2 linked regions of the Youhaiella tibetensis genome follow. The protein of the gene in region 1 interacts with the protein of each later gene in a pairwise test. Links are inferred from orthologs where the notes say so. Each region holds a gene or a part of one and is shown on either strand. Other genes may lie near its edges.

The links.
Region 2: the proteins of parE (region 1) and FNA67_RS05905 interact in binary tests that used the Escherichia coli proteins (3 or more experiments, as listed by UniProt). The link is inferred for Youhaiella tibetensis from one-to-one orthologs.

What each region holds. Positions count from the first base shown.
Region 1 is NZ_CP041690.1:2,435,636-2,451,014, forward strand. What follows is about bases 11,240-14,222. They hold parE (DNA topoisomerase IV subunit B), read left to right. Parts: upstream 11,240-11,707; coding sequence 11,708-13,738; downstream 13,739-14,222. Other genes in these bases: FNA67_RS11830 (hypothetical protein), read right to left, coding at 11,240-11,484; FNA67_RS11840 (DEAD/DEAH box helicase), read left to right, coding at 13,893-14,222. Also shown: FNA67_RS11770 (TraB/GumN family protein), read left to right, coding at 1-38; FNA67_RS11775 (Gfo/Idh/MocA family protein), read right to left, coding at 96-1,241; FNA67_RS11780 (sugar phosphate isomerase/epimerase family protein), read right to left, coding at 1,251-2,303; FNA67_RS11785 (Gfo/Idh/MocA family protein), read right to left, coding at 2,442-3,587; FNA67_RS11790 (sugar phosphate isomerase/epimerase family protein), read right to left, coding at 3,592-4,341; FNA67_RS11795 (ABC transporter ATP-binding protein), read right to left, coding at 4,541-5,623; FNA67_RS11800 (carbohydrate ABC transporter permease), read right to left, coding at 5,627-6,529; FNA67_RS11805 (carbohydrate ABC transporter permease), read right to left, coding at 6,526-7,470; FNA67_RS11810 (ABC transporter substrate-binding protein), read right to left, coding at 7,540-8,790; FNA67_RS11815 (LacI family DNA-binding transcriptional regulator), read left to right, coding at 8,913-10,064; FNA67_RS11825 (hypothetical protein), read right to left, coding at 10,594-10,905; more of FNA67_RS11830, read right to left, coding at 11,020-11,239; more of FNA67_RS11840, read left to right, coding at 14,223-15,275. UniProt on the Escherichia coli protein: Topoisomerase IV is essential for chromosome segregation; it is the principal protein responsible for decatenating newly replicated chromosomes. It relaxes supercoiled DNA.
Region 2 is NZ_CP041690.1:1,206,181-1,221,384, reverse strand. What follows is about bases 7,055-9,862. They hold FNA67_RS05905 (dihydroxyacetone kinase subunit DhaK), read left to right. Parts: upstream 7,055-7,864; coding sequence 7,865-8,860; downstream 8,861-9,862. Other genes in these bases: FNA67_RS05895 (IclR family transcriptional regulator), read left to right, coding at 9,578-9,862; FNA67_RS05900 (DAK2 domain-containing protein), read left to right, coding at 8,864-9,475; FNA67_RS05910 (dihydrodipicolinate synthase family protein), read left to right, coding at 7,055-7,814. Also shown: FNA67_RS05940 (ABC transporter permease), read right to left, coding at 1-784; FNA67_RS05935 (ABC transporter substrate-binding protein), read right to left, coding at 879-2,447; FNA67_RS05930 (DUF1028 domain-containing protein), read left to right, coding at 2,580-3,227; FNA67_RS21860 (hypothetical protein), read left to right, coding at 3,265-3,435; FNA67_RS05925 (tripartite tricarboxylate transporter permease), read right to left, coding at 3,501-5,006; FNA67_RS05920 (tripartite tricarboxylate transporter TctB family protein), read right to left, coding at 5,010-5,477; FNA67_RS05915 (tripartite tricarboxylate transporter substrate binding protein), read right to left, coding at 5,581-6,549; more of FNA67_RS05910, read left to right, coding at 6,879-7,054; more of FNA67_RS05895, read left to right, coding at 9,863-10,396; FNA67_RS05890 (RraA family protein), read right to left, coding at 10,458-11,132; FNA67_RS05885 (FadR/GntR family transcriptional regulator), read right to left, coding at 11,129-11,884; FNA67_RS05880 (SDR family oxidoreductase), read right to left, coding at 11,878-12,696; FNA67_RS21855 (hypothetical protein), read left to right, coding at 12,853-12,996; FNA67_RS22105 (VOC family protein), read left to right, coding at 13,111-13,938; FNA67_RS05870 (peptide ABC transporter substrate-binding protein), read right to left, coding at 13,945-15,204. UniProt on the Escherichia coli protein: Dihydroxyacetone binding subunit of the dihydroxyacetone kinase, which is responsible for the phosphoenolpyruvate (PEP)-dependent phosphorylation of dihydroxyacetone via a phosphoryl group transfer from DhaL-ATP.

The sequences.
Region 1 (15,379 bases):
TGGAGGCAGAAGGTCTCACCATCGAGCGCGTGCAATAGAATTATGCGAAACGGCCGCGCACGTGGCGCGACCGTTAGCGTCAGGAATGGTCCGGATCAAACGTCCGACAGTTTCGTCCACTTGCCGTCGTTCTTGCTCGACTGCACCGCGGCAGTAATGAACTCCATGCCTTCCACGCCATCGGCCAGGCTCGGCAGAATACCAGCATAGGCCTTGCCATTGCCGCGGATCACCTCGGCGAACTGGCTGTAAAGCGTGGCAAACGCCTCGAGATAGCCCTCCGGGTGGCCGCCAGGGATGCGGACGTTCATGGCCGGCGCCACGTTCCCCGCGATCGAGCCGCCGCGCGTCAGCAACTGCCGGGGCTTGCCGAACTCGGCGTACCACATCTCGTTAGGGTTGGCCTGCACCCACTCGATACTACCCTTCTCCCCATAGACGCGCAGCTTGAGACCGTTCTCGTGTCCCACGGCCACCTGGCTCGCCCACAGCATGCCGCGGGCGCCGCCCTGGAAGCGCAGCAGGATCTGCACGTTGTCGTCGAGCTTGCGACCTTTGACGAAGCTCGTGAGGTCGGCAGAAAGCGCATCGAGCTTAAGTCCGGTCACGAAGCGGGCGAGGTTGTAGGCATGGGTGCCGATGTCGCCGATTGCTCCGCCGGCGCCCGAGCGCTTGGGGTCCGTGCGCCAATCCGCCTGCTTGGAGGATACTGCCTCCGTCAGCCAGTCCTGCGGGTACTCGACCTGGACGATACGGATCTTGCCGAGGGCACCCGACTTCACCAACTCACGCGCCTGCCGCACCAGCGGATAGCCCGTGTAGTTGTGGGTCAGGAGGAACTTCGCACCCTTCTTGGGCTTGATTGTCGCCAGTGCCCGCGCGTCTTCCAGAGTCGAGGTCAGCGGCTTGTCGCAGATCACATGGATGCCCGCTTCGAGGAAGGTCTTGGCCGGGCCGAAATGCATGTGATTGGGCGTGACGATCGAGACGGCCTGGATGCCGTCCTTACGAGCAGCCTCCTTGGCGGCCATCTCTTCGTAGCTCGTATAGATGCGGTCTTCGGCCAGGCGCAGGTTCTTGCCCGATTCAATCGCCACATCAGGGCGCGATGACAAGGCACCCGCCACCAGTTCGTAGTCATCGTCCAGGCGGGCGGCAATGCGGTGAACGTAGCCGATAAAGGCTCCCGTCCCGCCCCCAACCATACCCAGACGAATGCGTGGTTCGCCGTTCTCTGCCATGTTTCCCTCCTAAAGGCCCAACAGCTTGCGGTTGGCCGCCCTGTCGGTGCCGGCGCCCGCAAAGTCGTCGAAGGCCTTTTCTGTCACATTGATGATATGTGCGGCAATGAACGGTGCGCCCTCGGCGGCACCCTGCTCGGGGCTCTTGATGGCGCATTCCCATTCGAGCACCGCCCAGCCGGCAAAGTCGTACTGGGAGAGCTTTGAGAACACCGCTCCGAAATCGACCTGGCCATCGCCCAGCGAACGGAAGCGCCCTGCCCGGTTGACCCAGCTTTGGAAGCCGCCATAGACGCCCTGCCGGCCGGTCGGATTGAACTCGGCATCCTTGACGTGGAACATCTTGATCCGCTCGTGGTAGATGTCGATGTAGTCCAGGTAGTTGAGCTGCTGCAGCACGAAGTGGCTGGGATCGTAAAGCAGATTGGCGCGCGGATGGTTGTTCACGCGCTCAAGGAACATCTCGTAAGTAACGCCGTCGTGCAGATCCTCGCTCGGATGGATTTCATAGCAGACATCCACTCCCACTTCATCGAACGCATTGAGAATTGGCGTCCAGCGGCGCGCCAGTTCATCGAACGCCTCTTCGACCAGCCCTGCCGGGCGCTGTGGAAACGGATAGAGATATGGCCAGGCCAGCGCGCCCGAGAAAGTGGCGTGCTCGGTCAGACCAAGGTTCTGCGAGGCTTTTGCGGCGTGCAGCAGCGTTTGCACCGCCCATTCCTGGCGCGCCTTGGGGTTATTGTGCACCGAGGCCGGAGCGAAGCCGTCGAACAGCGTATCGTAAGCAGGATGGACCGCTACGAGCTGGCCCTGCAGGTGCGTTGAGAGTTCGGTGATCTTGAGGCCATGCTTTTCGACGGTCCCGCGAATCTCGTCGGCATACGCCTTCGAATTGGCCGCCTTCTCGACATCGATGAAGCTCGATACCCAGGTCGGTATCTGCACGCCCTTGTAACCCAGTTCCGCTGCCCAGCCGCAAATCGCGTCGAGCGAATTGAACGGCGCAGCATCGCCGGCGAATTGCGCCAGGAATATCCCCGGCCCCTTGATCGTCCGCATCCTAATCCTCCCTCGTGGCACGTACATCAAGGCTTCGGCCAAGTGTACGCGTGCCTATCAATGAGAACAGCCGGCGGTGATTTCCGCCAGCCGATTGTTGTTGTTCCGGCAATTTTCGCGCCCCCTTAGGGGAATTCGTCATGCCTTGAGCAGAAGCCTGGCTTCGTCCGGCCCGAGCGCCGCGGGACGCTCGCAATAGGTCGAAAGCGTCACCACTTTCCCTGTCTCGCCAGCCTCGAGGATCGAAAGCATCACGTCCACGGCATGGAGGGCCACGTCTAGCCCGCAGCGTGCCTGCTTGCCGGTTTCGATGGTAGCCATCATGTCGGCCAGCCCGGCGGCGCGATAGTTGGCGAAAGTCGGACCGTTCGGGCGCTCCCAATTGGGCTTTCCGAGCGGATGATCCCAGGGCGCCACCGTTTCCTTGACACCTTCCTTGTCCGCAATGATGAGATCGCCCGAGAAGAAGTTCGGGTCAGGCACGTAGAGCGAGCCTTCGGTGCCGTAGAGCTCAATATTGTGGTGGCCGTGGCTGAATACGTCCCAGCTCGCGCCCAACGTGATGATCGCGCCGTTGTGGAACTCCAGCACGGCATGAATGGTCGTGGGCGTACCAACCTTGATCCTGGTCCCACGCAAGGGCGAATCCGGGGTGGTGATCGTGCGCTCGGCATTTGCCGAACCTGTAAAGGCCGTAACGCGCTTGATCGGGCCAACGAGGCTGATGAGGTCGGTGATGTAGTACGGCCCCAGGTCGAGGATCGGGCCGCCGCCGGGCTGGAAGAAGAAATCCGGGTTCGGATGCCAATGTTCCATGCCCCGGCTCAGCACGTGCGTGGTGCCCGAAGCGATGCGCCCCACCTTGCCGCTGTCAATGATCTGGCGTGCCTGCTGATGGACGCCCCCCAGGAACGTATCGGGAGCAGAACCCACCTTGAGGCCCCGTTCGTCGGCCAGCTTCTTGAGCTGCTTGCCATCCTCGACGGAGAGGACGAAAGGTTTCTCCGAATAGGCGTGCTTACCCGCCGAAACGATATTCTTGGAAACCGAGTAGTGCGCCGCCGGAACCGTCAGGTTCACGATGACGTCGATTTCGCTGTTCTTGAGGAGTTCGTCGGGCGTCTGCGCCTGGACGTGGAAGGCATCCGCCTGGCGTTTCGCCGCCTCCGGCATGATGTCGGCGATGGCCCGGACGTCGAGGTTACGGAAGAGCGGCGCCAGCTTGAGATAGGCCGTCGAGATATTGCCGGCACCCATGATGCCGACGCCATATACCTTGCTCATCGGATCACGCCCACTTGCTGGCGGTTGCGATCGAGCGCGACGCGAAACGCTCGATATCGGAAGGATTATCGTGCTCGGCCACGAAATACTGCGCGGCCGTACGCGCCTTCACTTCCTTGATGAGGTTGTCCCAGCCGAGCGTGCCGAAGCCAACGTCCGCCCAGCCATCTTCATTGGCGTTCTCGCCTGCCGGCGCGATATCCTTGACGTGAACGGCGGTGATGCGCTTGCCGTACTTGTCGAACCAGGCGATAGGATCGGCCTTGCCGCGCACGATCCAGGCGACATCGGCCTCCCACTCCAGATTGGGGGCAGTCTCCAAAATCAGGTCGATGGGCAGGTGGCCGTTGGTGGTAGCGACGAACTCGAAGTCGTGGTTGTGCCAGCCGAATCCGTAACCTTCCCTGTTGAACACCTCGCCCAGCTTGCCGAGCGTCTCGGCCAACTCGATCCACTTGGAATCGTCTGCGCTACGATCTTGGGGCGCCAGGTAGGGGCAGAATATCTTCTTGACGCCGAGCTTCTCGGCAATCCTGAGCGCGTTGGACGTATCCTTGAGCTGGTCGAGTCCGAAATGGCCCGTCGGATGGGCCAGGCCATGCGCTTTCAGGCTCGCCGCGAGGCCGTCGACATCGGCGTAAAGACCGCCAAAACCTTCAACCTGCGTGTAGCCAAGGCGCTTGACCATGGCGAGGTTGTTCTCCAGCGGCGGGAAGTTGCGCGCACTGTAAAGCTGGAACGAGAAGTCCTTCATAACTGCCTCTTTGCGAAAGAACCGCGTGACCGGAGGGGAATGCACGCGGAGGTAACCTCAGGGGACGAGCGTCGTCATCTCGCACGGGCAGAAGAAACGCTCGTATGGTAAGAAGCGGCGGCCGCCGGTCGGCGCCTGTCGCGTGGGGGGCAAGCACAGACGCCCGCGGCGGCGGAGCGCCTGTGCCCTTGCCCCCAAACTAGATGCGTTCGCCGCTCTCGGCGTCGAACAGCGACCCGCGGGCGGGATCGAAGCCGATCGTCACCTTCTGTCCGGAGTGCAGCTCGACCTCCGCGGCGGCCCTGAACGTCACCGACTGGCCGCCGAGCTTCGTCCAGGCGATCGTGTCCGCGCCCATCGGCTCAACCAGCTCGATATCGACTTCCGTGCTGAACGGCAGAGCCCGGGCGGCCTCCCCGACGGTTACATGCTCAGGACGGATGCCCAGAACAGCCTTGCCCGTCCTCACAGTGCCATCTTCCCAGCCGTAGCCGCTGAGAGAAATCTTGGTGCCGCCGGTCTCGAAGGTGCCGTCGCTATCGACCTGACCGTTGAGGAAGTTCATCGACGGGCTGCCGATGAACCCGGCAACGAAAAGATTGACGGGCTTATTGTAGATCGCGTGCGGCGTATCGAACTGCTGGATGATGCCGTTGCGCATGATGGCGATGCGATCAGCCAGCGTCATGGCCTCGATCTGATCGTGCGTCACATAGATCATCGTGTTCTTCAGGCGCTGATGAAGGCGCTTGATCTCGACGCGCAGGTCCGAACGCAACTTCGCGTCCAGGTTCGAAAGTGGTTCGTCAAAGAGGAACACATCCACATCGCGTACCAGTGCACGCCCGATGGCGACGCGCTGACGCTGTCCGCCCGAAAGTTCGACGGGACGGCGCTTGAGGAGCGGCTGGATCTGCAGGATTTCCGAAGCGTGCTTCACGCGCGCCTCGATCTCCTCCTTCTTCACCCCGGCCACCCGCAGGCCGAAGGAGAGGTTCTTCTCCACGCTCATCTGCGGATAGAGCGCGTAGGACTGGAACACCATGCCGATGCCCCGGTCCTTGGGCTCGTCCCACGTGACGTTCTTGCCCGAGATGAAAATCTGGCCGTCCGAGATGTCGAGCAGACCGGCGATGCAGTTGAGCAGGGTCGACTTGCCGCAACCGGAGGGTCCGAGCAGCACGATGAACTCGCCTCGCCCGACTTCGAGGTTCAGCTTGTTCAGCACCGTGACGGCACCGTAGCTGAGCGACAGATCCTTGATATCTACACTGGTAGCCAATTGTCAGCCTTTCACGGCGCCGGCAGCGATACCGCGGACGAACCACTTGCCGGAAACGAAGTAAACGATCAGCGGAACAGCGCCCGTAAGCACGGTGGCCGCCATGTTGGTGCTGTATTCGACCGTGCCGGTCGAGGTGCGCACGATGTTGTTGAGCTGGACCGTCATCGGCATGTTCTCGCGCCCGGCAAAGACCAGCCCGAAGATGAAGTCGTTCCAGATGCCCGTGACCTGGAGGATCACCGCCACGATCGCGATCGGCACGGACATGGGCAGCATTACTGAAAAGAAGATGCGCCAGAACCCTGCCCCATCCACGCGCGCCGCCTTGAACAGTTCCACCGGCAGCGACGCGAAGAAGTTGCGGAACAGCAGCGTCAGGATCGGCATGCCGAAGATGGTGTGGACGATCACGATGCCGGGCAAGGTCCCGAAGAGGCCCACGCGGCTCAGCCCGAAGATGATCGGATAGACCAGCACCTGGAACGGCACGAAGGCGCCAAAGACCAGGATGGCGAACATGAACTCGGCGCCGCGGAAGCGCCAGAAGCTCAGCGCGTAGCCGTTGATCATCGCGATGACGATCGAGATGGGCACCGAGAGCACCGTGATCTTGACTGAATTGAAGAACCCGGGCGCCAGACCGGTACAGGCCACGCCCGTACAGGCCGAACTCCAAGCCTTCACCCAGTAGTCGAAGGTCGGCTGGGTCGGCAGCGCAAAGATGTTGCCGCCCCGGATCTCGTTCATCGACTTCATGGACGTCATGATCATGACGATCAGAGGGACGAGGAAGAAGAGCGCGGCGATGAGAAGAAAGGCGTAGATGCCGACGCGCGCTGCGGTAACCTGCTTGGGCCTGGGCCCCGAGGGCTCGATGCCAGCCTGCATTGCCAAGGAACTCATACGGTCCTCCCACGGCGCGAAACGCGCCAACGGTAGATCGCCTGGATAATGATCAGCGCGGCAATCGGGAGCAGCATGCAGGTCGCTGCCGCCATGCCGTGACCGACATTGCGAGAATTGATGTTGTCGATGACGTAGGTCGCCGGCATCTGGGTTGAGATGCCCGGGCCGCCGCCGGTCATGGCGATGACGATATCGAAGGTGCGCACGACATTGACGACGAGCAGCACCAGGGCCGTGGCCACCGCCCCGCGCATCATCGGAACGACGATGCTCAGGTAGGTGCGCCAGGTGGGGATGCCGTCGATGCGCGCCGCCTTCCAGATTTCCTCATCCACGCCGCGCAGGCCGGAGAGCAGGATCGCCATGGTCACACCCACCCCGTTCCAAACGCTGGCGACGACCATGCCGAGCAGCGCGGTATTGGAACTTGCCAGGGGCGCGAAGGTGAAGTCGGTGTAGCCGAGGCTGCGAACGAAGGCCTGGAAGCCCCAGTTCGGATCGAGCATGAGCTGCCAGACCAGACCGGTGATCACCGCCGAGAGCGCGAACGGGTAGAGAAATACCGTTCGGAACGCGTCTTCCCCGCGGACACGCTGGTCGATGGCCACCGCCAGCGCAAATCCCAGGCTCAGGCAAAGGGCGATATGGCCGAAGCCATAGAACCAGATGTTGATGACCGATTGCTGCCAGCGGGGCGTCGCCCACAGGATTTCATACTGACGCCAGCCAACGAAGTTGAAGCTGGGAAAGAGCTTGGAGTTGGTGAAAGAGAGCACCACCGTAAAGATGATGCCGACGACGAAGACGCCAATCGCCACGATCATCATGGGCAATGTCCCGATGATGGCCGAAAGCTTGCCGGCTAGTCGCCGGCGACCGGCTCTCGCTTTGAGCTGACGCTGTGTGAGCGCCTGCTCGGTCGCAACAGTCGTGGTCACGCGCTGATCCCCGCATGCAAAGACACAAGAAGAACGGCGGTCCGGATTACTCCGAACCGCCGCAACAAATCACTCGGCGTTCTTGAGCAGTTCGACGAACTGCGCCTGAGCGGCTTCCGGAGTGGTGTTTGCGTTGTAGATCAGGTCCGAGAAGATGGCGTTCTGGGCCGTAGCGAAGGCCTCGTTGCGCCACACGTTCTGGTCGGGAACAACGGCACCCGGCTGCTTGAGCACGTCGATCGCCTTCTTCATGCAATCGTTGGCCAGCGACAGGTCGACGTCGTCACGGATCGGGGCGGAACCCTTGGCCGTGTTGAACTTCGCCTGCACCTGCGGGTTGACCATCATCGAGGCCAGCGAGAGCTGGGCGCGCTCGACATCCGGGTCGCTCTGCTTGAAGAACACGAAGATGTCGCCGCCAATGCGGACGTTCTTGGCCTCAGGCAGCAGCGGCCCGAGCAGGCAGGCATAGTCCACGCCCGGCTTCTGGCCGGCAACCTGGAATTCGCCCTGGGCCCAGTCGCCCATGACCTGGAGAGCGGCTTCGCCCGAGATCACTAGCGAAGTGGTATCGGACCAGCTGCGGTTCGGCGAACCCGGGTCGGCATAGGTACCCAGGGTCTTGAGGTCGGTGAAGGCCTTGAGCACTTCCGGGCCACCGGCGAGATCGAGATCCTTGTCCTTCCAGATCTTCTCGACCTTCTCGGCACCGAGCTGGGCGAGGATGAGCTGGTTGGCCGCAAGGCTGACCTGCCAGCCGCCGCCGTCGCCACCGATGGCGAAAGGAATGACCCCGGCTTCCTTCAGCTTGGGAAGGTCGGCGGTGTATTCGTCCCAGGTCGAGGGAACTTCGAGGCCGGCCTTCTTGAAGGCGGCAACGGAGGCCCAGGCCCAGTTGTTCATGTGGATGTTGACCGGAACGCACCACCACTTGCCGTCGATCTTGCACGGAGCAACGGTCTCGGCAGGACGGATGAACTTGTCCCAACCTTCCTTCTCGGCAAGCGGCGTCAGATCGAGCAGCAGGCCGGCGGAAATGAGTTCTTCGTACTGACGGCCCGGGTTGAACTGGGCTGCGTCCGGCGGGTCTCCACCGAGGGCGCGCTGCATGATGGCGGCGCGAGCGGTTTCACCCAGGGCAATGGCGTTATCGACCCATTTGTCGCCGGTTTTGTCGAACTCGTTCGCAAAGACCGAAACGGCCGCCTGCTCGCCACCCGACGTCCACCAGTGGATGACTTCAACGTCCGCCGCCTGCGCGATCGAGACATTGCCCAGCACCGCGGCGGCCAGCAAGGCCACCGCCGAAATATTCTTCATAGTGTTTCCTCCCAACGGTCCTTGGAGCAAAACGCTCCACGACGACGGCCGCTGAAAACCTTCCTCAAGGCTCTCCAGCCGACCGAATGTAATCGATTGCAAGGCGCATCCTCTACCGCCTTGTGCAATCGATTGCACTACACTCAGACACTTCTTGCGCGGCTGTCAAGATCGTTTTAGACAAGTCCCATTCGCAATGGCGACGGGAGGAGCCGTTGGCCCCTCAGAAGCCACCCAAAAGCCCAACAATTCAAGATGTTGCACGCAAGGCCGGAGTTTCCGCGGCAACCGTGAGCCGCGCCCTCAGCGCGCCGGAAAAGGTCTCTGGCGACACGCGGGCCAAGGTTTCCGAGGCTGTCGAGGCGACGGGCTACACCATCAACCAGGCGGCCCGCTCGCTGCGCATGCGCGAGGCACGGACGATCCTGGTTGCGATCCCCAACATGGGCAACCCGTTCTACTCGACCATCATGGATGCGGTAGTCGGGGAGGCTGCCGAGCGCGGCTATGGCGTTCTCGTCGCCAATCGCCTGGGCAACGACCCGACCCAATGGCTGCGAGACTATTTTTCGTCCAACCGCGCCGATGGCCTCCTGCTTTTCGACGCCTCGCTCGAACTCGGCCACCTGCCCGAGCCGCCGCGGCAGCGTGGCGCCCTGCCCCTGGTACTCTCGTGCGACGAGATCATCGACGGCGGCTTCAACCTGGTGACCACCGACAATCGCGCCGCCGCAGAACGAGCCACCCGTCACCTGATCGAACTGGGGCACACCCGAATCGGTCAGATCGGCGGCAGGCAGGTCCATCAGTTCCCAAACGAGCGTACGCTCGGCTTCCAGGATGCGATGCGCAAGGCAGGCCTGACGACCCGGCCTGACTGGTATTTTCCGGGCGACCACACCATGGCCTGCGGTATCAGAGCGGCCGACAGCTACCTGGCGCTCGAGGATCGCCCCACGGCGCTGTTCTGCGCCAACGACGAATCCATGATCGGCTTTCTCTCGCGCAGCCGGGCCCATGGCATCGAGTGCCCGCGCGATATCTCCCTGATCGGGTTCGACGACATCAGCATTGCCGAAAATTACTGGCCACCGCTGACCACCATGCGCCAACCGCGCCACGAGTTGGGACGCGTCGCCACTGCGACGCTGCTCGACATCCTGGATGGCACGACCCGGCCCAATCAGGGCCTGCATGTGATCCTGCCGTCCCAGCTGATCATCCGGGGCAGCACCGCCGCCTGCTCTTCACACCGGAAAGCCGTCGGGCAGTAACTTTGTCTTTTGCCCAGGCAACGCTTGCGCTAAACGGGGTCGCGCCAGTGTGGTCCCGTAGCTCAGCTGGATAGAGCAGCAGCCTTCTAAGCTGTTGGTCGCAGGTTCGAGTCCTGCCGGGATCGCCAACCCTCCCTCTTCACCACGACGACAGACCGCCGAGCAAAGGATTTTGCCCGCCGGCTTGGTAACAGCTATGAGAAGTAAAACAGCAGCGAAACGCCAAGTATAACAAACTGACGCGGAGCACAGAGGTGGGCAAGCCGGTACGCGAGACTCAAAAATCCGGCTTGCAACCACCATCGATTGCTTCGCGATCTTCCGGCTTTTACAAACGCAGAACTACTGCCAGCCGCGAACGCCATACGGCAACTCCAGACACATGACCGTATGCATCGCTTTGTATCTGAGCAGGCTTAAAAAAGTGCTGCTGAGAAGCAAACAGAAGGTAAATGGGCGCGAAAACGGCCAAGATCAGGCCGCCGCGCCGAAGTGAAGCGAATGTGATGGCTGCTGGAACGCGGTGCAGCTAGGAGGCGCGACGCAGGCGCTTGGCGCTCACGATCTCGCCGCGGCAGCGGTTGTAATCGATGAGGTACACCCACTTGCCCTTGGTGGCGCGAACCTGGATGTGCCGATCGATTGGTGCGTTGAGGAAGATGTTGGTGAACCCCTCGGCGGCAACCCGCTGGCGAACCTGGTAGTCGGTGAGGCACAGGACCGGTGCGATCGGCCTTCCGAAACCCATGAACATGCCAAAATTATTGGCCTGGGCCGAAGTGGAACTGGCGGCGATCGCCAGCATGAAGAACGCTGCTGCAGTCAGGCTGTGAAGTTTCATGGCCTTCTTCCCCTCCTGGGCGCTTGATTGAAGACCCGCCACGGCGCCAAAGCAATAGGCGCCGGCCCGGATTTCTCCGGGCCGGGTTCCAGCAATAAAGATCGCGGCGGGATCTTAGTTGCCGAAATCGAACTGGAAGCCGAAGCCACCGCCAAAAGCCGGACGGATTGGTTGCACGCGGTCGACATAGCCCGTGCAGCGGTTGACGCGCATGGAATAGAGCCAGCGGCCATAGACACCGTTCACCTCGACCCGGTCACGACCGACATCGCGGCGGATGCGGACATTGTCGAAACCGTAGGAAGCAATGCCGCGCCGGATCTGGCGGTCGTTGAGGCAGAACCGCCCCGGGCGATGGTCGGGAACGATCACCCGCCCCTGGGGACCGAAAGTCTGGTTGCCGTTCCGGCCGCCGTCATTGCCCAGGTCGAGCTGGAAGGTCATGGCCGGACCGTTTCCGCCACCGGGGCCGTGACCGGCCGCCTGTGCCGGCAGCGCCGTCAGCGCACTGGCCCCGAGCGCCAGCGCCACGACGGCAGCACGGCTGGTGTTCTTGACTATGTTCAGGATCGGGGCCATTTGCTCTCTCCACTCACTTGGAAATTCACTGCGCCTCTTCGGCGTTGTGATCACCCTAGAGAGCTCGCGTTGAACGGAACCGGAATTGTCTGTTCATCTGCCGTTCAGCCAAGGCCTGCGCTGAACAAACTGTGGCCGGAAGCCACGGCGCGCCTGAGTTATGATAGGCGCTAAGATGTCCTGATTCGCGGGCGCCACATGCGCCCACCCCCGAAAGGTACATATGTCGCAAACTGACGATCTTTTCGGCGATACTCCGCCACCGGCTCCCGCTCCCGCCTCTCCTGCGCCCGCGGCTCAACAGCCCGCGCGCCCTGCCTCCGCGCCCGCGACGGGCAGCTACTCGGCGGCTGATATCGAGGTCCTGGAAGGACTTGAGCCCGTTCGGCGGCGCCCCGGCATGTATATCGGCGGCACAGATTCCAACGCCCTGCATCACCTCTTCGCCGAAGTGATCGACAACTGCATGGACGAGGCGATCGCCGGTCACGCCACCCGCATCGAAGTCGAGTTCGACGCCGAAGGCTTCGTGACCGTCATCGACAACGGCCGCGGCATTCCGGTCGAAGCGCACCCGAAATTCCCCAACCGCTCGACCCTCGAGATCATCATGACCACCCTCCACGCGGGTGGTAAGTTCGATTCCAAGGCCTACGAAACCTCCGGCGGCCTCCACGGCGTCGGCGTCTCGGTGGTCAACGCCCTCTCGGACGCGCTCATTATCGAAACGGTGCGCGACCAGCAGCTTTACCGCCAGTCCTTCTCTCGCGGGACGCCGACGAGCGGCGTCGAGAACGTCGGCCGCATAAACAACCGCCGCGGCACCTCGGTGCGCTTCCACCCGGACCCGGAAATCTTCGGCGGCCGCGCGCAGCTTTCCGCCCAGCGCCTCTTCAAGATGACGCGCGCCAAGGCCTATCTCTTCGGCGGCGTCGAGCTGCGCTGGTCCTGCGACGAGGCCCATGCAGCCGAGGACGTGCCGACCAAGGCGACGTTCCATTATCCGGGCGGCCTGCGCGACTTCATGGCTTCGCGCATCGAGGGCGAAACCCGCATCGTCGATGACATCTTCTCGGGGCAGGCCGGCAAACCGGGCAGCCACGGCGCCTGCGAATGGGCAATCGCCTGGTCGCTGGGCGACGGCTTCGTCTCGTCCTACTGCAACACGGTTCCCACCCCCGATGGCGGCACCCACGAGACCGGCCTGCGCACCGCGCTGCTGCGCGGCCTCAAGAGCTATGCCGAACTCACCAACAACAAGCGCGCCGCGATACTGACGTCCGAGGACGTGCTGGCCCATTGCAGCGCCATGCTGTCGGTCTTCGTCCGGGAGCCCGAATTCGTCGGGCAGACCAAGGACAAGCTGGCCTCCGGCGAAGCGACCCGCATCGTCGACAACGCGCTGCGCGACGCCTTCGACCATTGGCTGGCCGCCTCCCCGAACCAGGCGAGCAAGCTGCTCGACTGGGCGGTCGACCGCGCCGAGGAGCGGCTGCGCCGCCGCAAGGAAAAGGAAGTCGAGCGCGCCAGCGCCACCCGCAAGCTTCGCCTGCCGGGCAAGCTCGCCGACTGCACGCAGACCGCCGCCCAGGGCGCCGAACTCTTCATCGTGGAAGGCGACAGCGCCGGCGGCTCGGCCAAGCAGGCCCGCAGCCGCGCCAGCCAAGCCGTGCTGCCCCTGCGCGGCAAGATCCTCAATGTCGCCGGCGCCAGCCGCGACAAGCTCGCCGCCAACCAGCTGATCGCCGACATGATCCAGGCGCTCGGCTGCGGCACGCGCGATCGCTACCGCGAGGACGACCTGCGTTACGACAAGATCATCATCATGACCGACGCCGACGTCGACGGCGCCCACATCGCGTCGCTCCTGATCACTTTCTTCTTCCAGGAGATGCCGCAGCTCATCGACCACGGCCACCTTTACCTGGCCGTGCCTCCGCTCTACCGCATCACCCAGGGCGCCAAGACGCTTTACGCAAGAGACGACCTGCATAAGGAAGAATTGATCGCCAGTGAATTCACCGGCAGAGGCAAGATCGAAATCACCCGGTTCAAGGGCCTGGGCGAAATGCCGTTCGCGCATCTACGCGAAACAACCATGAACCCGGTTACTCGGACTTTATTGCAGGTCAAGGTCCTGCAAGATCGCGATGACACCCGATCTTCAGTGGATCGGCTCATGGGCAACAAGCCCGAGAGCAGGTTCGATTTCATTCAGGCCAATGCCGCTTTCGTTACCGATCTCGATATCTAGCGAGTGCAATCGGAAGCATTAAGGTTCCGCCTTGGAATCCCGTTGACTCGCAAGGTCTTTGCGTTATGGTCCCCGCCGTCGAGGACCACTCCGTCGGCCTGCGGTTCTGCTCCCTGCCGACATCCTTCCAACTTCTGAGTGGACGATTAGAGATTTGACGCAAGACTTTTCCGGGCTTGGCCTTAGCAGCAAGGTGACGGACGCTGTTGCCGCTGCCGGATATACCAAGCCCACCGACATCCAGGCGCAGGCCATCCCCCATGTCCTTGAAAAGAAGGACCTGATTGGCATTGCCCAAACCGGAACCGGCAAGACGGCATCGTTCGTCCTGCCCATGCTCACGCTTCTCGAAAGCGGCAGGGCACGCGCGCGCATGCCGCGAACCCTGATCCTTGAACCGACGCGCGAACTCGCAGCGCAGGTGCACGAGAATTTCGAGAAGTACGGCAAGAACCACCGGCTCTCCGTCGCCCTCCTCATCGGCGGCGTTTCCTTCGAAGAGCAGAACAAGAAGCTCGACCGCGGCGCCGATGTGCTGATCGCGACACCCGGCCGCCTGCTCGACCAGTTCGATCGCGGCCGCGTGCTGCTTACGGGCGTGGACATCCTCGTCATCGACGAAGCTGACCGCATGCTCGACATGGGTTTCATCCCCGATATCGAACGCATCATCTCGCTGCTGCCGCCGCGCCGCCAGACGCTGTTCTTCTCGGCCACGATGCCGCCGGAGATCCAGAAGCTGACTGCCCGCTTCCTGCGCGATCCGGTCAAGGTCGAAGTGGCTCGCCAGAACTCGACCGCCGAGACCATCGACCAGCGCCTGGTCAAGACCGGCAACAAGCCCGAAGACAAGCGCGAGACGCTGCGCCAGCAACTGCGCGCGGCCGAGAATCTCACCAACGCGATTATCTTCTCGAACCGCAAGCGCGACGTGGCGACTCTCGCCCGCTCGCTCCAGCGGCACGGCTTCTCGGTTGGCGCGCTGCATGGCGACATGGACCAGAAGAGCCGCATGGAAACGCTCGACCAGTTCAAGTCAAACAAGCTGACGCTGCTGGTTGCTTCGGACGTCGCCGCTCGCGGCCTCGACATTCCGGCGGTAAGCCACGTCTTCAACTTCGATGCGCCCACGCACGCCGAGGACTATGTCCACCGCATCGGCCGCACTGGCCGTGCGGGCCGCTCGGGCGTGGCGATCACCCTGGTGGCGCCATCCGATGCCAAGCACATCGACGCCATCACCAAGCTGATTCAGCGTGAGATTCCCTATGTGAGCGGCAAGCCTGCCGCCGCTGAGGAGACTCATGCCGAAGAGACCGCCAAGCCGTCGCGCTCGCGTCGCGGCAAGGCGGAAGCCAAGTCCAAACCAGACCACGGCGAACGCGCCGAGCAACCGGCCCCCGCGGAGCAGGCAGCCAAGCCCGCCCGCAAGGCAAAGACCCCTCGCCCGGACAAGGTTACTGGCATCGACGCCAGTTCGCCTTTCGGTGCAGACGGCCCGGTTCCGGCATTCCTCCTGCGCCCCACCGGCCGGTAATTAGTATTACTTCGAATACGCTTGGCGCCTTCATTTTAAGCGCCAAGACAGACTACTTGTGTAGACTAGTTTTAGGGGGCGTCTTTACGCCCCATTAAATAGAT
Region 2 (15,204 bases), 1.2 Mb from region 1 along the record:
CTGTTTCGATATAGACGGCGCCGCCGAGCACGAAGCCGGCCTGGATGCCCAGCACGGGGATGATGGAGACAAGGGCGGCGCGGAAGGCGTGGCGGTAGATGACCTTGTTCTCCGTAAGCCCCTTGGCGCGGGCCGTGCGGATGAAATCCTGCCGCAAGACTTCGAGCATGGCGGCGCGGGTCAGGCGGGCGACGACGCCGGTGGCGACGATGGCCAGGGTGGTTGCCGGCAGGATGAGATGGCGCAGCAGATCGAGCAGATCGCCCCCGCCATAGACCGCATACATGCCCGAGGCCGGAAGCAGCCGCCACTGCACCGCAAAGAACAGGATGAACACCAGCCCCAAAAAGAAGGCCGGCATGGAAATGCCGATGAGCACGAAGAAGGTGATGATGCGGTCGGTCCAGCCGAACTGGCGGACGGCCGAGGCGATACCGGCGAGAATGCCGAGCACCGAGCACAGGACGAGCGAGGCGCCCGCCAGGATCAGGGTCGCGCCGAACCGCTCGAGCACTTCATCGAGCACCGGGCGGTTGAGGATGTAGGAGCGGCCGAAGTCGCCGTGCAGCAGGTTGCCGATCCAGATAACGTATTGCTCGGGCCAGGACCGGTCGAGACCGAGGGCACGATTGATGCGCTCGACGTTTTCCGGAGTGGCGTAGGAGCCGAGCAGGGCCTGGGCCGGATCGCCCGGGATGAGCTTCATCACCAGAAAGACGATGATCGAAAGGCCGAGGATGACGGGAATGGCGGCAAGCAGCCGCTTGCCGATATAGGCGGTCAATTGTGGGGCCCTCCTGTCATTTCGGACTTTGCGGCGACGGCCATTGGCCGGCCCGAACGGCCGGATGAGGTCGATGCCCCATCCGGCCCGGAGCTTACTGCTTGGTCACGTCCCGGAGGACCAGCGAAAAGTCCGGCTGGAGCTCGAAATTGCCGACGCTGCTGGCAACGACCGCATTCTGCTTCCAGTTGGCGACGAAGAGCCAGGGGGCATCGTCGTGGGTGATGGCCTGCACCTGCTTGTAGAGCGCGCCGCGCTCCTGCGGGTCGGTCGAGAGCCGGGCCTTGTTCAGCAGGTCGTCCACTTCCGGGTTGGAATAGTAGGACGAGTTGAAACCGCCCTCGGCGGGCCAGGCGGCCGTGCGCAGGGTGAGGAAGGGCAAAGTGTCCGGATCGGAGGTCATCCAGGCCATTTCGGCCATGTCGCCCTTGCCCTCGAGGCCCGGGTTCACTTCGGAGAGGAAAGTGTTCCACTCGTAGGTCTTGATCTCGACATCAAGACCGACGGCGGCCAGATCAGCCTGGATGGCGGTGCCCATCGGCACCGGATCGAGCATGCCCGAACCACCCTCGGTGACGAGGAAGGTGAGCTTGGCGCCCTCGGCCCCGGCTTCGGCGAGAAGCTCCTTGGCCTTGGCGGGATCATAGGGGTAAGGCGCCACATCCTGGTTATAGGCCCAGTTGAAGGCAGGCGGAATCGGACCGGAGGAAACGTCGGCCGTGCCCTGGAGCACGTCATTGACGAGGCTTTCCTTGTTGACCGCGTAGTTGACCGCCTGGCGGACACGCTTGTCGGCGAAGGGGCCGTTCTTGGCGTTGAGCATGACGTACCAGACGTGCGGGCCGACGGCTTCGACGACGTGATAATTGCCGTCGTTGCGGAACTGGGCGACGTTGTCCGGCGGCGTTTCGAGCAGGACGTCGATGCCGCCCGAGAGCATTTCGGCGACGCGGGTGTTGGCATCGGTGATCGGGCGGAAGATCACGGCCTCGAGCTCGGGAGCGCCATCCCAATAGGCATCATTGCGCGAGGCGACGACGCTGGTGTTGGACTGCCATTCCTCGAACTTGAAGGGCCCCGTGCCTACCGGATGGCGGCCATAGTCCTTGCCGTACTTTTCGACCGCTGCCGGCGAAACGATGAGGCCGGTGGGCGAAGCCAGGTTCGACATGAACGGCGCGAAAGGCTCGTTGAGCGTGAACTTGACCGTCAGTTCGTCCACGACGCTGACATCCTTCACCGAGGAGAAGAAGAAGGCGAGCGGGAAAGGTCCGGTCGAGGCGTAGGGGCTATCTTCCTTGAGCATCCGGTCGAAATTGAACTTGACCGCCTCGGCATTGAACGGCGTGCCGTCGTGGAATTTGACGTCCTTGCGGAGATTGAAGGTGTACTCCAGCCCGTCCTCGGAAATGGTCCAGTCGGTGGCCAGGGCCGGCTCGATCTCGAGCGTGCCGGGCTTGTTGCGCACCAGGCCGTCATAGAGGTTGACGGCGATGCGGAAATCGTTGGCCGCCGTCGAAACGTGCGGATCGAGCGATGCCGGCTCGGCGATCTGGCCGATGACCAGGATGTTGGGTGGCGTCTGCGCCATGGCCGGCGAAACCAGCGCCAGGGCAGTTGCGGCCAAGAGCAGCGGCGCGATGCCTTTCCATTTGCGGATCATGTTGAAACCTCTCCTTGCGTTCCCTCGCACTTGCCCTTCCGCGTCTGACGTGGAAGAAGGCATCGATGATTTATCATCATAAATTCGCCACCTGTCAATTTATGATGATAAATATCGAAGGAAGGACTGTGCATGACTTTTTCGATAGTCGCCCGCGATCCGGAAACCGGCGCGTTCGGCGTCGCAACGGCGACGGCCGGGCCCATGGTCGGCGCATTGGTGCCCCATACGCGAGCCGGGTTCGGCGCAGCCGCCACGCAGGCGATGACCAATCCCTACCTGGCCATCGACGCGCTGGCGCTGATCGATGGAACCGATGCCCACGGGGCATTGGCCGCAGCGCTATCGAGGGACCAGGAGGCGGCGCTCAGGCAAGCCATCGTCATCGACCGCGCAGGGCGAACGGCCGGGTGGACGGGCCCGAGTTGCGTGCCCTTTGCCGGACACCTGACCGAGGAAGGCGTGGCGGTTGCCGGCAACATGCTCGTGGGCGAAGAGGTCCTCGCCCAGATGCTGGCGGCTTATCGATCGCACCGGGGCAAATCCGATTTCGCCTCGTGCCTGCTGCATGCCCTCAAGGCGGGAGCGGCGGCGGGCGGGGATAAGCGGGGCGTCGGCTCGGCGGCGCTGCGCGTCCAGGGCGACGAAGCCTATGCGGAGGTCGACCTTCGGGTGGACTGGTCGGAGGCTCCGATTGCCGAGCTGGAAGCGCTGCTTCACCGGGCAACCGCCGGCTCCTATGCCGAGTTCTTCGCCACGCTGCCCCGGCGCGCGCGGTAGCGGCGCGACCCGGGTTTCAGAAACAGAGGAGACGCCAATGACCATCAAGATCGTGTGGGGGATACTCTTCGGTGTCGTGATCGGCACGGCCTTCGGAGCCCTGTTCGGCAACACGGGAATCGGGGTCGCGATCTGCATCGCGGCGGGAACCTTGGCGGCCGGGGGCTTGCACTACCTCGAAACGAGGCGATCCCGGGACAAGCACTGAAAGGCCCGAAAATGCTGAACGCGCCGAGCGGCGCGTCCAGGTGAGTTGCGACAAAGTCTGGGACGCTATGCGGGGACGTTGGCCGTGCCGCGCCGGTCCTGGATGGCCTTGTAGACGGTGCCACCGATGGCCAGGGCCCAGATCGCGAGCGTCACGATGCCGATGCCCGCTGCGATGGGCCTGCTGAAGAGACCGAGCAGGTCGCCACCGGAAATGGTCATGGAGGTGATGAAGTTCTGCTCGACCAGCGGCCCGAGCACCATGCCCAGGATGATCGGGGCGATGGCGAAGCGGTGCTTTTCGAGGATGAACGCCATGACGCCGAGGATGACCATCACGATGACGCCGAACATGGTGTTGTTGATCGAGAACGAGCCCACGATGCAGAAGAGCAGGATCGCGGCGTTGAGCAGGGCTCGCGGTACCTCGAAGATCCAGCGCGAGGACCGGGCGGCGATGTAGCCGAGCGGCAGCATCAGGATGTTGGCGATGACGAAGACGAACATCACGGCGTAGAAGTTCTGCGCGTTGACGGTGAGCAGCTGGGGACCCGGCTCCATGCCCTTCATGACGAGTACGCCGACGGCAATCGCGGTGACCGCGTCGCCCGGAATGCCGAAGACCATGGCCGGAATCCACGAGGCGCTGAGCGCCGCGTTGTTGGTGGCGCCAGCCTCGACCAATCCCTCGGGGTGGCCGGTGCCGAACTTCTCGGGGGTCTTGGAAGTCCGCTTGGCCAGCGAATAGGTGATCCAGGCCGCCAGGTCCCCACCGACGCCGGGGAGCGCCCCGAGAAGGCTGCCGATGATGGAGCCGCGAACCTGGTTCTTGCGATACTGCCAGATGACCTTGAGCACGCCCTTGAAGGGGTTGTTGACGTTGGCCTGGGGCGTGCCGAGGCGGAAGTTGCGCCCGGTGCGCATGACTTCGGCCAGGGCGAACATGCCGATCATCGCCGGGATGAAGCTGATGCCGCCCGCCAGCTCGACCGAACCGAAGGTGAAGCGGGCGGCCCCGAGCAGCGGATCGCGGCCGACCTGGGAGAGGAAGAGGCCGATCAGGAGCGAAAGCGCACCCTTGGCGACGCCGCCCGAGGAGATGAGCGCGGCGCAGCTGAGGCCGAGCGCAGCGAGCCAGAAGTATTCGAAGCTGGAGAAACCGAGCGCGAACTTGGCCAGCGCCGGGGCCGAAATCAGCAGGACGATGAAGCCGAAGAGCCCGCCGAGCGTCGAACCGATGACGCCGATGCCGATGGCAAGGCCCGCCTGGCCTTTCTGCGCCATGCGATAGGAATCCTCGACATAGGCCGCCGAGGCAGGCGTGCCCGGAATGCGCAGCAGCGTGCCGGGAAGGTCACCGGCAGTGATCGCCATCGCCGTACTGGCGATGATGGCGGCAACGGCGGGGATGGGCTGCATGTAGAAGGTCAGCGGCACCAGCAGCGCGGTCGCCATGGTTGCCGTCAAACCCGGCAAGGCGCCCACGAAGAGGCCGAAGATCGCCGAAGCGAGGATGACGATGAGGGTTTCGAAATTGAAGACGAGGGCAAGGCCCTGAGCAATGGCGTCCATGATCTACCCCAGGAGTCCGTGCGGCAGCGGAACCCGCAGGCCGTAGAAGAAAAGTGCGTAGACCGCGACGGTCACGATCGGGCTGAAGATGACGGCGCTTTTCCAACCGCCGCCGCCGAGGACGACAAGGAAGGCCGTGAGAACGGCGCCCGTGATGAGGAAACCGAGATGGGGCATGATCAGGATGGTCGCCACGATGGCGGCCAACAGGCCCGGAATGAAGGGGATGCGCGACCAGAAATCGGCGCGGACAGGCGCTGTTTCTGCCGCCACCTCGCCTTCCTCGGGCACGAGGCTGAGATCATCGCCAGCCTTGGCGAACCAGCCCTGCAGGGCCAGGACCAGCCCGAAGAGCGCCATGGCGCCTCCGGTGATGCTGGGGAACAGGCCAGGTCCAACCGGCATTCCAGGCATCGGGCGAAAACCGAGAGCCTGGATCAGGATGAACGACCCTGCGGCCGTAAAGACCACTCCCAACCAAAAATCTCCGACATTGTTCGGCTTCACGATTTCCTCCTCCTAGAAGCGCAGGTTCCGGGACTTGCGCCCCGGAACCCAAGATTTGCGCCTGAGCTTACTTGCCTGCCAGGCCGGCGCTGGTGATGGCCTGCTGGAAGGCCTCGCCGCGGGTCTTGAGGTAATCCTCGAAGTCAGCGCCACCTGCCCAGACGACGCCGTAGTTGCGGCCGTCCATGAAGGTCTTGAATTCGGCGCTGTTGACGATTTCTTCGAGCGCGGCCGAAATCTTCTTGGTCACGTCTTCCGGCAGGCCCTTGGGGGCGCCGACACCACGCCAGCCGGCGATGGCGAAGTCGATGCCCAGGGCTTCCTTGACGGGGCGAACGTCCGGCTGCTTGGGGTTGGCTTCGTTGCCGAGGTAAGCGAGCGGACGGATTTCACCGGCATCGACAAGCGGCTGGGCTTCGGGGAACTGCGAGACGGCAACGTCGATCGCACCGGAGGCCAGAAGCTGCAGGGACGGGGTCGCGCCGTCGGTCGGAACCCAGAACGCCTGGTCGGCGGGAGCGCCGAGCTGCTGGACGAGGCTCACCCACGACAGGTGATTGAGGCCGCCGAAATTGGCACCGCTGGCCTTGATGCTGTTGGGCGCCTTCTTGATGGCGTCAGCCAGTTCCTCGATGGTCTTGTAGGGCGAATCCGCCTTGACGAAGACAGCCGAGGGATCGGCGTTGTAGAGACCGAGCAGCGTGAAATCCTGGTAGGTCATGTCGGCCGAGCCGACGGCCTTATACATCGACAGTTCGGTGGTGATGATGCCCAGGGTGTAGCCATCAGGCGTTGCCGCCTTGATTTCCTCGTGCCCGACGACACCGCCACCGCCCGTGCGATTGACCACGTTGATCGGCTGACCGAGCTTTTCCTCGAGCATGGTCGCGATGATGCGGCCGGTGGCATCGGTGCCGCCGCCGGCGGACCACGGCACGATCAGGGTGATCGGGCGATCGGGATATTCCGCCAGCGCGCCGCCGGTAGCCAAAGCCAGTGTCAGGGCCGCCAAGGCAGCCCGCTTGATGAACTTCATGAGAGTTCCTCCCTGTTGAACCGGCCCGAATGTCCGGTCGTGAACGATTGTGGCACGCCACTGTTGGTGATCTTGTACCGCATTCCGGAATTATCATCTGAATTCAGGAATGACAATGCGTTTCGGAATCGCCCTCGTGCCGCGCTTTTGCAGCGGTGTTGACTTTCCGCGAAAGGAATCGCTAGAAGATAGTCGGGAGGCAATTCCACATTGTGGGATTTGAATGCCTCTCGCCGAAGCCGGGACGATTTCTCCGGCGCGGCAAGAGCTTTTTCGGGGCATGAGGGAGGCAGCGGAGCTGCGCGCCCGCCCCTTGTTGGAGGAACGAGATGCCCAATCCCATAGCCCAGTCCGTGCGCGACACGCTCACGGGCATCCTGCCGCCCCTGTCGATGCCGTTCGACGAGCAGGGCAACCTGGTCAAGGGCGCCCTGCGTCCGCAGGTCGACTTCATGGTGGAGTCCGGTGTGCGCGGCGTGGTGGTGGGCGGTTCCACCGGCGAAGGCCACACCCTCTCGACCGAGGAATTCGTCACCGCCATGAAGGAGGCCTACGAGGCCACCGAGAACCGCGTTCCCTTCGTTGCCGGCCTTATCGTGAACTCGACCCGCGAGGCCATCGACCGCGTCAAGGCGCTGGGCGACATGAAGATCGCCGCGCTCCAGGTCACCCCGGTGCACTACCTCTTCAAGCCCGGCCTGGAAGCCACGATCGAGCATTTCCGCGCGATCTGGGAAGAAACCCGCACGCCCATCCTCATCTACAACGTCATTCCCTGGAACTACCTGAGCGTGGACGCCATGCTGGCGATCATGGACGCCGTTCCCGGCGTGGTTGGCATGAAGCAGAGCTCGGGCGACCTCAAGTCGGTGTCCGACCTGATGCTGCGCGCCAAGCCCGAGAACCTGGTGCTCAGCGGCATCGACGCCCTGCTCTACTCCGCCTTCTCGATCGGCGCCCATGGCGCGATCAGCGCGCTCACCTGCGCGGTGCCCGGCGTGACCGTAAAGCTCTTCAACGCCGTGCAGCGCGGCGACCACGCAACGGCCCGCGACATTCACTTCAAGCTCAATGCCCTGTGGAATGCGATGCGGCACGACAACCTGCCCGCCTGCGTCAAATACGTTCAGCACAAGCAGGGCCTCCAGTTCTTCCACCCGCGCGCGCCGATGGAGCGCGTGACCGAAGAGCAGAAGGTTCTCATGGATGCCGCGCTCGGCCCCGTGCTCGAACTCGTTGACGTACGCGGTCGCTCTGCGGCCTGATGCGCCAGGCGGCTGCGGCATTGCTGCGGCCGCCTTTTCGGGAGGACGAATTGACCAAGCTTATCAATGACCCGCGCAACTACGTGGACGAGATGCTCGACGGCCTGTGTCTGGCCCATCCGGGGCTCGTGCGTGTAGGCGATGACCGGCGCGCCATAGCGCGTAACGCACCGGCCAAGGCCGGCAAGGTCGGCGTGGTTTCCGGAGGCGGATCGGGGCATCTGCCGCTGTTCACGGGTTATGTCGGGGAGGGTCTGCTCGACGCCTGCGCCATCGGCAACGTGTTCGAAGGACCAACCATCAATGCCTGCCAGGACGCGATTGCCGCGGCCAACGGCGGAGCGGGCGTGCTGTGCCTGTTCGGAAACTACGGCGGCGACCGGATGAATTTCGAGATGGCGTGCGAATTTGCCGACCTCGAGGGCATCGAGACGCGGACGGTCCTGGGCAATGACGACATTGCCAGCGCCTCCTACGAGGAGCGCGCCAAGCGCCGGGGCGTCGCCGGGCTGATTTTCGCCTACAAGGCCGCCTGCGCCATGGCGGCGCGTGGGGCCGACCTCGCGGGCGTTGCCGACATTGCCCAGCGCACCGTGGATCGCACGCGCACCGTAGGGGTTGCGGTTTCGCCGTGCCTGATCCCCGGCGCTGCCGCGCCCAGCTTCACGCTGGGCGAAAACGAGATCGAAATGGGCATGGGCATTCACGGCGAACCCGGTATCTGGCGCAAGCAGATGCAGCCGGCCGATGCCCTGGTTGACGAAATGACGGACATGCTTCTCAAGGAACGTCCGCAAGGGGCGACGCGCGTGGCCGTGCTGGTGAACAGCCTCGGCTCCACCCCCTTCGAAGAACTCTTCATTCTCTACCGGCGCCTCGCCACCCGCCTCGGGGAGGCAGGGCTCGAGATCGCGCAGCGGCTGGTCGGCCCTTACGTCACGTCCATGGAAATGGGCGGCGCGTCCATCAGCCTGTGCTTCCTCGACGACGAGATCGAGGGCCTGCTCTCGGCGCCCGCCGATTGCCCGTTCTGGAAGGTGAACTGAGCCATGGGCCTGACCGTAACGGATCTGCGCAATGCGCTCACGCGCCTGCAGGGCGCAATGGGCGAGCTGGAGCATACGCTCAACGCGGCGGACGCCAAGCTTGGCGACGGCGATACCGGCACGATGCTCGCGCGACTGGTGGACGCGCTGGCCGCGGTCGATCTTGCAAGCGAAACCGATCTCGGCGCCGCTTTCCTGGCGCTTGCCAAAAGCGGCGCCTCCTCTACGGGATCGAGCCTTGGCACGCTCGTCGTGACCGGCCTGATGACGGCGGGCAAGGCGACCAAGGGCAGGACCGAGCTTCCCTGGCAGGAGCTGGGCGCGGTTATCATCGCCATCCGCGACGCGGCGATGGCGCGCGGCAAGGCCGCGCTCGGCGACAAGACCGTCATCGACAGCCTCACCTACCTGGCGCGCGCCATCGAAGGGAGCAGCGAGGCCGGAGAGGTGGCGGAACAGGCGCAGGCCGCCCTCGCGCAGGCCCTCGACGACTTCCGTGACCGCCCCTGCGGCATGGGACGGGCACGCATGTTCGCACAAAAGAGCATCAGCCTGGATGACCCGGGCATGCTGGCCATGGCCCGGCTGACCGGCGCCATGACGGGCGATGCGTGAAAGGGGTGCGACTTGAGGCAGGTTGGAGTTTCGGCTATGCGGTCCAAACGCGGGTGCACCGCCCAGCGGCCGCAGGTTGGGGCCGGTATCGAGGGTTTCTAGATGACTGAGCAGAACGGTCTTTCGGTCAAGGCGAAGCCGACCGCCCGAAGCGCGGGCTCGGGCGATGAAAGCCTCAAGTCGCTCAACAAGGTCGTCCGCATCCTCGAGTGCTTCTCGACGAGCCATCGCACCCTCTCGCTTGCCGATATCTGCGCCCGGACCGGATACCCCCGGTCGACCACGCACCGGCTGCTCGCCGCCATGCGGGAAGTCGGGTTCGTCGAACAGGACCGGGAACGCGACCATTACCGGCTGGGCCTGCGGCTCTTCGAGTTCGGCAACATCGTCCTGGCCAATCTCGAACTTCACCGCGAGGGGCGCGCCATCGTCGACGCCCTCAACCGACTGACCGGTCACGCGGTGCACCTGGCGGTGTTCGACGGGTTGAGCGCGGTGGTCATCCAGCGCACCGAATCCCATGCCGACGGCAGCGTGCCGGCTACGATGGTCGAGAATTCCCCGGCCTATTGCACGAGCGTGGGCAAGGCCATTCTCGCCTACCAGCCCCTGGAAGTGCTCGAGCGCGTCGTGGACGCGGGGCTCAAGCGCTACACCGAAACCACGATAACCGACCGGGCCAGCCTCGAACGCGAACTGGCGACGACGCGCGAACGGGGATTTGCCATCGACGAGGGCGAGCACCAGCCGGGACTGCGCTGCGTCGGCGCGCCGATCCGCAACCAGTCCGGAGCCGTGTTCGCCGCAATCAGCGTCAGCAGCCCCGCCTGGCAACTTCCGCTGAGCGAGATCGACGAGCTCAACAAGGTGGTGATCTACCACGCCAACCTGATTTCCCAGCGCCTGGGCTATGTTCGCTAGTCCAACCATCCGGCTCCTCCGCCGAGCGGCCGAAGGGGCGGCAAGCCGCCCCGGGCCCTGATCAGACGGGACCGGTCGAGCCGACCGGCCACACGTCGCGGAGCTTTTCGCCCGAGAGAATGCGCTGGCGCGCAACAGCCTCGCCCTGCCCGTTCCTGTCAGCGGCATCGGCGATGACGCCCACCAGTTCGTGCGGGATGACGACCACGCCGGTGACGTCGGCAAAGATCACGTCTCCCGGACGCACGCGCACGCCGCCGATATCGAGTTCGATCTGCGCCCTGGCGGGCTCCATGCGCCCGGAGACGCCCACCGGGCTCATGCCCTTGGCGAAGAGAGGGTAGTCGAGCTTGCGGACCTCGGCGAGATCGCGAACGGTGCCGTTGACGATGGTGGCGACAGCGCCCCTGGTCTTGGCGCCCGTGGACATCAGCTCACCGGTACCCGAGCCTTCGGCGCAGGAGGAATCCACCATCAGGATGCCGCCGGGAACCACCGCATCGATGGCGCCGTGGTAGACGTCCTGGGGCTGGCCCTTGCGAGTGCTGGGTTCGTAGAGGACCGTCGAGACGGGCCCGCAGACAACCTGACCGGGCTTGAGAACGCCGAACGGGGTGATCCCGGCGAGGTAGCCGTAGGTGTAGTCGTCGAGCACATCGTGGATGTCGCCGGAATACCACTGCGACAGGCGCTTGATCGCGGCCCAGTCCACGTTGTTGTAGTCGTAGTCACTCATTTGGTTGGTCCGTTCTGCTGGTTCTTGGCAGCGCTTATCGCCTGCTGGAGATAGGCGGTGCTGTTGTCGATGTGCTCGCGCATGGCACTCTGGCTGCCGGCGGCGTTTCCTGCCTTGATGAGGGCGAAGATGTGCTCGTGCTCGGCCACGCCTTCGCGCATGGTCTTGCTCGGAACGCGGCTGGTGACGCGGATGACGTCGGTGATCAGCGCGTAGAGATTGCCGTAGACGGTAGAGAGAATTTCGTTGCCTAACGCCTGGACGAGGGCCTTGTGGAAGGCCGCGTCGCCGGTAGCGTAGTCGGTGAAGTCCTGGCGTTCGGCCGCGTCGCGCATGCTTTCGAGGGCCTTGGCGATGTCGCCGTCCAGCACCCCCTCGCCCGCGGCGAGCCGCCCGACGACTTCGAGCTCGAACATGCGCCGCACATCCATGAGCTGGACGAGGTAGTCGGCATCGCGGGCGAAGAGCGCGCGCACCGTCTCTGCGAGCGAGCCGAGGAACTGCCCGACATCGTCGCGCACTACCTCAGCCCGCTCGCCATGGCGCCGCCGCACCAGACCCTTGGTCTCAAGGATCTGCAACCCTTCGCGCACCGAGCGCGTGCTGATGTTGTATTGCCGGCCGATCTCGGCTTCGGATGGGAGACGATCTCCCACCTTGAGCTCGCCGGAAAGAATCCGCGCCTCGAATGCCGCAACCACGGCAGCATGAAGCTTGCCTCGATCCGGGAACGGCGCGGGTTCGCTCACCATGCGGTAAACCCGCCATCCACGACCACGTTCGAGCCGGTCATGTAGGAAGACGCGTCCGAGCCGAGGAACTGGATCACCCCGTTATACTCGGAGACCTGGGCCTGTCGGCCCATCGGCACGCGCTCGAGGAACGCATCGATGAATTCCTTGTCGAAGCTGCCGGTCTTGACGCCGCCGAACGAGATCAGGTTGCAGCGCACGTTCTTGGGCGCCCAATAGGTTGCCACGTAGCGGGTGAGGTTGAGCAGGCCGGACTTGGAGGCGGCGTAGGAAACCGCCTTGAAGAACGGCACGCCATCGCGCTTCTCGCGGTAGGCATAGAGCGCCTGGTTGGGCGAGACGAGCCCGTAGATGGAGCCGACATTGATGATGCTGCCGCGCCCTTCGGCAGCCATGCGCGCACCCACGACCTGGGAGCACAGCATCACGCCGGTCAGGTTCACGTCGATGATCTCATCCCAGTACTTCTGGGGATAGGTCTCGAAGGGACCGTTCTGCTCGGCCGCGCCGTTGGGCTTGGAGTCGATGCCGGCATTGTTGACCAGGATGTGCGGCACGCCCCATTCGGCGCAGAGCGCTTCGGTCGCCGCCTCGAGCGCTTCCTTGTCGGTCACGCTGGCGACGTAGACGCGGATGTTGTCGAGATGATCGGGAAACAATTCGGCCAGCGCTTCCTGCTCGATCGGGCGACGGCTGAACACCGCCACTTTCGCACCGGCATCGGCCAGGGACGCAACGAACGACCGCCCCAACTGGCCAAGTCCTCCCGTAACGATCGCGACCTTGCCCTCAACGCTAAACAAGTTGGCCATAACTGCCCCTTCTGACTCATGACATATGTCATATGTCCTAAGTGGATTTCGCGAGTCAAGCGGCCATGCGCGAGCGGAATGGCTGAGGCGCGCAATCGGCCCTTCTCCCGCCCCGCGATTGGCCCCAGATTTCAGCGTGTTAGGAGACATTCACAAATGACCAATCCGCTGATGGAAAAGCTGCGCTCGGCGCTCAATGTCCTCGAGGGTGCACGTGAGGCCACCGCTGCGGCCCGCCAGCATCGCCGGCCGAGCCAGGCCACCCTGGCCAAGCTGGGCCTGGACGAATCCGCCAGGTAAGGGCGGGCATCAAGGTTGAACGAGGCCGTTGCCTAGCGGCCTGTTTTACGTAATGTTTTCGTCATTCCCGGCGACTAGCGGCAGGGTCAGCGCACCTCGGAGCCGGAGCAGGTTATGGCGATTACTCTCGTGGATTTTCCGGCCCAAACGATCGTGGGCCTCCCGGTCGACGCTCGATTCGAGCAGCTGTCGCAATTCGTTCCGCGGGCATGGCGCCAATTGTTCGCCGCCGTCGAAGGCGAAGTGCAGTTCGTCGAGGTCAGCCTGCCGCCACGCGAGGGGCAGTTTCGCGAAATCGTCGGCTTTCTAGCCGACGGCTCGACACCCCTGCCCCCGGGCACGGTCCAGTTGGCCTTGCCCGCCGGCCGCTTCCTGACCCAGACCCATGTGGGCCCGCTCGAGGGCATCGCCGGGGCGTTCGGCGAGCTCTATGCCCATGCCGAGGCGAACGGCCTTGCGGCGAACGATCTCAAGCTCGATTTCGGCTATGACCCGGCGTTGTCCGCAGCGCCGCACCAGCTCTTCCTGGGCATCTCGACCCCCGAGATGGATGCATTCCTCGAAAGCCTATCCAGCCCCGTTCACAACGAAATCGGGGCGATTTTCATCCCGGTCAGCGACATTGCCGCGGCTCGCGACTGGTATTGCGCCCTCCTGGGCCGTGAGCCGACCGGCGATATCCTTTTCGGCCACCTCTGGGTGGTTCCGATGCGGGCGGGGAGCGGGCTGGTGCTCGACAGCAAGGATTTCGGCGGCCCCCATGACGGCAAGCCGGCCTTTCACTTCAACAGCCGCGACCTGCCAGCGGCCCATGCGAAATGCGCGGCGTTGGGCGTCGATGCGCTCGGCCCGATCGTGGACGGGATGTTCTTCACCTTCAAAGACCCGGACGGCAACCTGCTGATGGTGGCGGACGTTCCCCCGAGCCAGCACAGCCTCTAGCGCCCGCTAGTCCTTCTTGCTGATCCAGCGGCTGCGGTGGACGTTCTTGGGGTTGTGGACGACCCCCTCGAGCGAGCGCGACACCAGGTTCTGGATCGAGAACCAGTAGATGGGGATCGCCGCCGTGTCGGCGACCGCCAGTTCCTCGGCGCTGCGAAGCAGATCGGCGCGCTTGCTCAGATTCCGCTCATTTGCGGCAGACGCGAGCAGCGCCTCGTAGTCGGGGTTGGAGTAGCCGCCGAAGTTGTAGTCGGAGTGCTTCGACATGATATCGAGCACGTCCGAGGGGTCGGAGATATCGAGCAGCCAACTGGCGCGGCCGACGTCGAAATTGCCCGTCCGCAGGGCGTTGAAGTGATCTTCGACGCTGGCGCTCACCAGTTCGGTGCGCACGCCGATGGCGTCCCACATGGCGGCGACGGCCATGGCGATGCGCTGATGGCTGTCATCGCTCACCGTGCTGTAGCGGAGCTGGACGGTGAGGGGATGAGCGGACGTATAGCCATATTTGGCGAGGGCCGCGGTGGCCCAGACCCGGCGCTGATCCATCGGCCAGCCGGCCCAGTCGGGCTCGAAGGGCGGCAAGGCCGGGTAGCCGGCGGTGCCTTCGGGAACCCAGCCATAGGCCGAGAGTTCGGGCGTATCGAGGCCGAAGGGATCGATGCGGTCGCGGTCGATGGCCATCGACAGGGCCCGGCGGATCTCGGGTTTGTCGAAGGGCGGCTTGTCCTGGTTGAGGACGAAATAATAGACCCCGAGGAACGGCTCCACCCGGCTCTCATCGGGCACGTGAGCCTGGACCCAGGCATTGGCCTCGCGCGGCAGGGCGATGACGAGATCGATATCGCCCTTCTCGAACATCTCAAGGCCTCGCGATAGGTCGGTGAAGGAGTGGTAGTAGACCTCGTCGGCGGCGACGTTGGCGCGGTCGTAATAGGTGGTCGACCTGAGGGAATGAATGACCCCGCCGGGCTGCTTCTCCTGGATGGTGAAAGGGCCGTTGCAGACGACGTTCTCGGGCGTGAGCCAGGCTTCGCCGAGCCGCTCGAACCGGGCGGTGGGGACCGGGTAGGCCGAGTAATGCGTCAGGGCCTCGAGGAAATAAGGGGTGGGGCTATCGAGCTGGAGCACCAGGGTATGCTCGTCGGGCGCCGAAACGCCGAGCTGGGACATATCCGCGATGGTTCCCTGCGCGAGGGCGGCGGCGTTGCGGATCTGGAACTGCAGGCTGGCATATTCGACAGCATTGGAAGGATCGAAAAGCCA